Regions from separate parts of the Nocardiopsis valliformis DSM 45023 genome, predicted to be linked through region 2. Evidence: riboswitches for the same ligand, from Rfam matches in the RefSeq annotation. Region 2 holds a riboswitch; the other holds the start of a gene.

Region 1 (3,617 bases), on a different contig from region 2:
CCCGGAAGTGCCGGGTCAGCTCTCGTGTGTGGATCATCGACCCCTCCGTATTAAAACTTGAATACAGGGACCAGGGTGCACCACCGCACGGAGATATTCAAGTTTTAATACATGGCTGAGGGCCAGACCGGGAGTCAGACCGGAGGCAGACCGAAGGCTTGAGGGCTGTCATCGGCCATGACGTACTCCCCCGTCTCCAAGGAGGCGATCAGCTGCCGGGTCCAGTCGGCACCGGCGTCGACCGTGTAGTGCCACAGCCGGAAGAGCTCGCGCACGTGGGCGGGTTTGCCCCACTCCGCTTCGGTGGCGTCGATCGCCGACACGACCTCGGCGTCGCTCTTCTCCAGGACGGCGAGCCGCTCCTTCAGGAGTTCGATCACCTCGGCGCGCGGCAGGCAGGGCATGAGGGTGACCCCCGCGCACAACAGCGCGTGGTCGTCACCGCCGTGGCTCAGAGCGCCGCGCAACAGACGGAGGAAGTCGGCCTCCCCCTCATCGGTGATCTCGTAGGAGGTACGTTCGGTGACCTCCCCCTCGGCCACGAACTCACGGAGTTTCCCCTGTTCGGAGAGCTTGCGCAGCGCGTGGTAGATCGAGCCCCACTTCACGTTGGCCCACTCCTCGGCGCCCCAGTCCATGAGCTCACGACCTACCCGGTACCCGTGCGCCTGCCCGTGGACGCGCACCACTCCGAGCACCAACAACCGCGTCGCCGACATCGCCACCCTCGTCCCGGAAGAATCTCCCTCCCAGGTTACGAGGCCCGTGGGCAGCGCGAGGGGCGGGCACCGACGGCACCCGCCCCTCAGGGTTCACATCAGCGGCCCGATCAGCAGCCCCCGGCCACGGCGGGGATGATCGAGATCTGCTGGCCGTCCTTGACCTCGGTCTGCAGACCCTTCTCGAAGCGGACGTCCTCGTCGCCGATGTAGACGTTCACGAAGCGGCGGACCTTGCCGTTGTCGTCGAGGATGCGGGCCCGGATACCCGGGTGGTTGGCCTCGAGGTCGTCGAGGACCTCGGCAAGGGTGGCCCCCTCGGCGGTGACCTCGGAGGCGTCGTTGGTGTAGGTGCGCAGGATGGTGGGCACGCGGACGCTGGCGCTCATGGTGTTCGTGTCTCCTGGGATGTGGCTGCGGCGAGTGGCTGTGGGAAGAACGCGGGCAGGCTCAGACCAGGCCCTCGGCCTTGAAGGCGGCCAGGGACGGCTTGATCGTGGCGGTCACACCCGAGTCGACGGCGTTGAGGGTCTTGAGCCCGTCACCGGTGTTGACGATGACCGTCTCGGCCTCGGGGTCGAGCTTGCCCTCGCGGACCAGCTTGCGCAGGACGCCGGTGGTCACCCCGCCCGCGGTCTCGGCGAAGATGCCCTCGGTGCGGGCCAGCAGCTTGATGGCGTCGACGATCTCGTCGTCGCCCACGTGCTCGACCGAGCCGCCGGTGCGGGTGGCGATGTCCAGCACGTACGGGCCGTCCGCCGGGTTGCCGATAGCCAGGGACTTGGCGATGGTGTCCGGCTTGACCGGCTGGATCACGTCATGGCCGTTCTCCCAGGCCTTGGCGACCGGGGAGCAGCCGGTGGCCTGCGCGCCGAACACCTTGTAGGGGCGGTCCTCGACCAGACCGACCTTGATGAGCTCCTGGAAGCCCTTGTCGATCTTGGTGAGCTGGGAGCCGGAGGCGATCGGGATGACGATCTGCTCGGGCAGGCGCCAGCCGAGCTGCTCGGCGATCTCGTAGGCCAGCGTCTTGGAGCCCTCGGCGTAGTAGGGCCGCAGGTTGACGTTGGTGAAGCCCCAGCTCTCGCCGGCCTCGTCCCCGATGAGCTCGGAGCAGAAGCGGTTGACGTCGTCGTAGTTGCCGTCGATGGCGACGACCTTGCCGCCGTACACGGCGGCCATGACGACCTTGCCCTCCTCCAACCCGGCCGGGATGAACACGCACGAGTCGAACCCGGCCCGCGCGGCGGCCGCGCCCACCGCACCGGCGAGGTTCCCGGTGGAGGAGCAGGACAGGGTGGTGAAGCCGAAGGTACGGGCGGCCTCGACGGCGATCGCGACCACGCGGTCCTTGAAGGAGTGCGTGGGGTTGGCCGAGTCGTCCTTGACGTGCAGGGACTTCAGGCCGAGTTCGGCGGCGAGGCGGTCGGCCCTGACCAGCGGGGTCAGGCCCGGGTTCATGTTCGGCAGGTCGGCCACGTTGGTGGGGACCGGCAGGAGGGAGCGGTAGCGCCAGATGTTCTTGGGGCCGCTCTCGATCTCCTCGCGGGTCACGTCGCCGAAGTCGTAAGCGACCTCGAGGGGGCCGAAACAGAACTGGCAGGCGAAGATCGGTGAGAGTTCGTAGCGCTCGCCGCACTCGCGACAGGAGAGGGCGGTTCCGGGACCGAAGGCGCGGACAGCGGTGGGTTCAGTGGCGGTAATCGCCATAGCGAGGCGTCTCCCCTCATCTTCCCTGGTGGCCACCTTGACCCCAGGCCGGAGTTGGCACCTGCCTCGACGGGTTCGCGGTGATCGCGATTCCACATGTCGAGATGGTTGCCGGGGCTTCGCAGGGCCGGTCCCTCCACCCCTCTGGATGAGCAATATGAAGTTGTCGCGTGCCCGCTTGGGGCCCGCACCGTCACTGTAACGGACGTGTTGACCGGTTTTCCACGCTGGGTGACCTGGATTACACAAAACCGCTCAAATAATGAGACACCGTGAGACAGCACAGGTCGAAGCGGGCCCCGATGCACGTGCAGTGTTTCGCTGGTGTGACGGTCTCCACGGCTGACCTCGCGAGGGTTTGGGACCGCCTCCCGAAGGCGAGACCTAGGAGAAGTGCGTAACCCCCTCCCATCCTTGCTCTTCTCGAGAGGACGACCACGTGGACAAGGCTCAGATCCTCATCGCCTCCAACAGGGGCCCGGTCTCCTTCTCCACCGCCGACGACGGCTCCCTGGCGCACCGCCGCGGCGGTGGCGGCCTGGTGTCGGGGATGATCTCCGTCGCCACCGAGATCGACAGCCTCTGGGTGTGCGCCGCCCTGTCCGACGCCGACCGGCGGGCGGCCGCCGAGGCGCCCGGAGCCCGGCTGGACAGCGCCCACGACCTCGACGGCATGCGTGTCCACATGTTGGACATCCCTGAGACGACTTTCGCGGGTGCCTACACCGGGGTGGCCAACTCGACCCTGTGGTTCGTGCAGCACATGATGTACGACACCCCGAACAAGCCCTCCTTCGGCTCGGAGTTCCACGGGCTCTGGGAGGACTACACCGCCTACAACAACGCCTTCGCCGAGGCCATCGTGGGCGGGGCCGCCGACAACGCCCGGGTGGCCGTGCAGGACTACCACCTGGCTCTGGTGCCGCGCATCCTGCGGGCCCGCCGCCCCGACCTGCGGATCGCGCACTTCTCGCACACCCCGTGGGCGCCGCCGGAGTACTTCCGGATGCTGCCCACCCAGGTGGCCCGGGAGCTGTTGGAGGGCATGCTCGGCGCGGACCGGCTGGGCTTCCTGAGCCCGCGCTGGGCCGACGCCTTCCTGCGCTGCTGCGCGGAGATCCTGCGCGCCGACGTCGACCTCGAACGCCGCACCGTGGAACACGGGGGCCGGATCGTCGAGGTGGGCAT
Region 2 (3,617 bases):
CACCCAGGATGCCCACGGCCGCGTTCAGGCCGGTGAGGACGTCGGTGAGCGCCACCCCCACCTTGCTGGCCGGGCCGTCCGCGGGACCGGTCGTGGCCATCAGCCCGCTCTCGGCCTGCACGACGATGTCGAACCCCGGCCGCGTGCTGGGCTCGTGCTCGGGGCCGAACCCGCTCACCGAGCAGTACACGACCGCCGGGTTGCGCTTGCTGATCTCCTCGTAGCCCAGCCCGAGCCGGTCGATCACCCCCGGCCGGAAGTTCTGGATCACCACGTCCGAGGTGGCGCACAGGTCCTGGACCGCGGCCAGTCCTTCCGGATCCTTGAGGTCCACGGCCAGGCTGCGCTTGTTCCGGTTGACGGACAGGAAGTAGGCGGCCTCGCCGGGGGAGTGCTCTGCCCGGTGCTCCTCGGTCGGCTCTGCGTAGGGCGGTCCCCAGGAGCGAGTGTCGTCGCCGCGGCCGGGCTGCTCCACCTTCACGACCTCGGCGCCCATGTCCGCGAGCAGCATGGTGGCGTAGGGGCCCGCGAGCACCCGGGACAGGTCGGCCACCCGCACCCCCGCGAGGGGCAGCGGGGCACCTGTCTCGGATCCGGGTTCGGGGCTGGTCTGACTCATGCGCAGGTCACTCCTTGCCGTCGGGGTTCGCGGAGCCGTCGGGCAGCTGATCGCCGTCCCGCAGCTGGTAGTAGGTCTCCAGGCAGCGGCGCAGCGCCGTCGTGAGGGCGGCTCCGGACTGACCCGCGTAACGCGTCTGGACCCGATGGATGATCTCCGCGATGTCCTCGGTCACCGAGGCGCCCTCGACCAGCGCGCGGAAGAAGTCCTTGGCCAGGTCGGTCAGGAGAGTGGTGTCCGCGGCCACGATCCGGCCGTCTGCGGAGTCCACCGCGAGCACGACACCGAGCCGCTGGTACTGGGAATGGCTCGCCACCGAGTCGGGGAGTCGGGCGTAGCCGGAGATGAGCACAACCCTGGGGTTGCGGAAAAGCTGCTGAACACGGTCGTCGCCGTACAAGGAAGGCACCTCTTGTCTGCGGGCATGCGAAAACTCCGACGCACTGGAGTCTCGCGCCTGAAGGGCGGCCGGGGGAAACCGGACACCCGCGACGTGAGGGCAGTTCGGGATCAGTATGACCCAGCCAGGTCCGCCGCTGTCAAGAGGGGCAGTGTTCCAGGCCACAGGAACACACGGATGCGACCCGCGCGCACCTTGTGTTACATTTCGGCACAGGTCACGAGTACCAGCGACAAGCCCCGGCTAGCTGGTCGGCAACCCTCCTTCCGCGGTGGGGTGCCCCGGGTGAGGACCAGGTCCCGACACGACCGTGTCAGACAAGCGCGGACCCCTGAGGAGATGCCGTCATCCGGCGTACCCCTGTGGGTCCCACGACCCACAGAAGAGGTGCCCCATGACCACTGTCATCCCGTTCGACTCGACCCGCTCCAGCCGCTCCGCCGCCCGGATCGCGGCCCGCGAAGCCGACACCGCGAACCCCTGCGCGATCGTCACCGCCGACAGCGGGGTCCCCCTGGTCACCGGTGAGTACGTGGACTACGCCAACTTCGACTACGCCGCCAGCGCCCCCTGCCTGACCAGCGTCGCCGACGCCCTCTCCGCCGCCCTGCCGTACTACGCCAGCGTCCACCGCGGCGCCGGACACCACTCGCAGGTCAGCACCGACGCCTACGAGCGCTCCCGCCGCAGCGTCGCCCGCTTCCTGGGCGTGCGCGCCGAGGCCGACGAGTCCGGCTCCGCCGACGCCGTCGTGTTCGTCCGCGGCACCACCGACGCCGTCAACCTGCTGGCCCGTGCCGTCCCCGAGGGCTGCACCGTGGTGGTCTTCGAGTCCGAGCACCACGCCAGCCTGCTCCCGTGGGAGCACCCCGCTTCCCGAGCCGGCGAGGTGGTGCGGCTGCCGCTTCCCGAGACCCCCGAAGCCGCCGTGTCCGCCGCCCGCGCCGCGCTCGCTGAGGCCCCCGAAGGCCCCAGGCTGCTGTGCGTGACCGCGGCCTCCAACGTCACCGGTGAGATCTGGCCGGTGGAGGAGCTGGTCGAGGCCGCCCACACCGAGGGCGCCCGCGTGCTCGTGGACGCCGCCCAGTACGTTCCGCATCTGCCGTTCAGCCTCGCCGAGACCGGCGCGGACTACGTGGCGCTGTCCGGCCACAAGCTCTACGCGCCCTTCGGATCGGGTGTGTTGGCCGGTCGCTCCGACTGGCTGAGCGCCGCCACCCCCTACTTGGCCGGTGGCGGAGCGACCCAGAAGGTGACCGAGCACGACGTCATCTGGAATGACCTGCCCGCCCGCCACGAGGCCGGAAGCCCCAACGTGCTCGGTGCCGTGGCTCTGGCGGCGGCCTGCGACACCTTCAACACCCAGACGTTGTTCCTGCAGCACATCCGTGAGGCGGCGCTGCTGGAGCGCCTGCGCGCCGGGCTCACCGAGATCGACGGCGTGCACGAGCTGACGCTGTGGGGTGCCGAGCACGCCCGCGTCGGGATCGTGTCGTTCGTGGTCGACGGCCTGCCCGCGGACCTGTTGGCCGCCGCGCTGTCCGCGGAGTACGGCATCGGGGTCCGGGACGGCCTGTTCTGCGCCCACCCGCTCACCCAGCACCTGCTCCCCGAGGGACACACACAGGCGGTGCGGGCGAGCCTGGGCGTGGGGACCACCGAGGAGCACGTGGACCGGCTGGTGGGCGCGGTCGCGGACCTCGTGGCCCGCGGACCGCGTTGGGAGTACGCCGACTGCGACGGACGCCTGGCCCCGGTGCCGGACCCGCGCAACGTCCTCTAACCGAGCCGGTGCATCTGGATGGCCAGGCCCCACACCAGGGCTGGCAGGGCGATCGTGAGCAGCGTGACCGGAAGCGTCCTCCTCGGGTAGAAGACGAGGTGGCTCAGTGCCGACTGGACCCCGTAGCCGATCAGCGTCAGGAACAGTGTCATCACCACTGTCAGCGCGCTCGGCTCCCACACCACCACGGAGATACCGAACAACGCGTACAGGACCGCGCTCGGTACGGACCCGATGACGGGCAGCAACGGGTGGGTGATCAGCCGCCCGCCTCTGCCCAGAGCCCTGACCACGAGGAACAGCACTGCGAACGGCAGGGTGTGGGTCACCAGCACCAGCCCGTAGAAGGTCGCCACCGGGTAGGGGAGCCCTCCGGTTCCGTCCAGTGCGCTGTTCGCGATGGGCAAAAGGAAGAGCAGCAGTGCGATGTGCGCCGCTCCGGCCCCGCTGAGGCGCGCCACGGCGGAAACCGACGCGAACCGGGGATCGGACACGTCGGGGGAACGGGGGACGGGGACACCAACACGACTCCTGGGTGCTCGGGGAGGAGTGGAAGAGGTCTTCAGGAAGAGGGTGTTCGGGTTTGAGGGCTCGGGACCTCATGCTCACAAAAGCTTGCGACGCACGGACCTACATAAGGGGCAATAGGGCACATTTCACTCGGATGTGTGCGGGGCATCACTTTCGCAAGCTGTACTATCAGGCCTTGACGGCAAGGCGCACCGTCGTCGGACCCGACCGGTCCGCCCCGACGAAGCGCCCTGCCTCCCGCGAGCGAACCGGCTGGGGGAGCGTGAACGTGACGGACGTCCGAG

What was found. Region 2 has a riboswitch for S-adenosylmethionine ahead of D457_RS0106005 (aminotransferase class V-fold PLP-dependent enzyme). Riboswitches for the same ligand answer to the same signal wherever they lie in the genome.
Region 1: linked by a shared signal. The riboswitch ahead of thrC (threonine synthase) and the one ahead of D457_RS0106005 (aminotransferase class V-fold PLP-dependent enzyme) in region 2 are both predicted to bind S-adenosylmethionine.

Annotation. Positions count from the first base shown of each region.
Region 1 covers NZ_ANAZ01000024.1:128,988-132,604, forward strand. The annotation lists gene D457_RS0121675 (ATP-binding cassette domain-containing protein) at 1-37, opposite strand, end outside; gene D457_RS0121680 (PadR family transcriptional regulator) at 135-719, opposite strand; gene D457_RS0121685 (ubiquitin-like small modifier protein 1) at 830-1,108, opposite strand; gene thrC (threonine synthase) at 1,170-2,429, opposite strand; SAM riboswitch class I at 2,443-2,584, opposite strand; gene D457_RS0121695 (alpha,alpha-trehalose-phosphate synthase (UDP-forming)) at 2,869-3,617, shown strand, end outside.
Region 2 covers NZ_ANAZ01000004.1:307,192-310,808, forward strand. The annotation lists gene D457_RS0105995 (CaiB/BaiF CoA transferase family protein) at 1-619, opposite strand, end outside; gene D457_RS0106000 (DUF3870 domain-containing protein) at 627-1,019, opposite strand; SAM riboswitch class IV at 1,235-1,349, shown strand; gene D457_RS0106005 (aminotransferase class V-fold PLP-dependent enzyme) at 1,414-2,802, shown strand; gene D457_RS0106010 (hypothetical protein) at 2,799-3,263, opposite strand.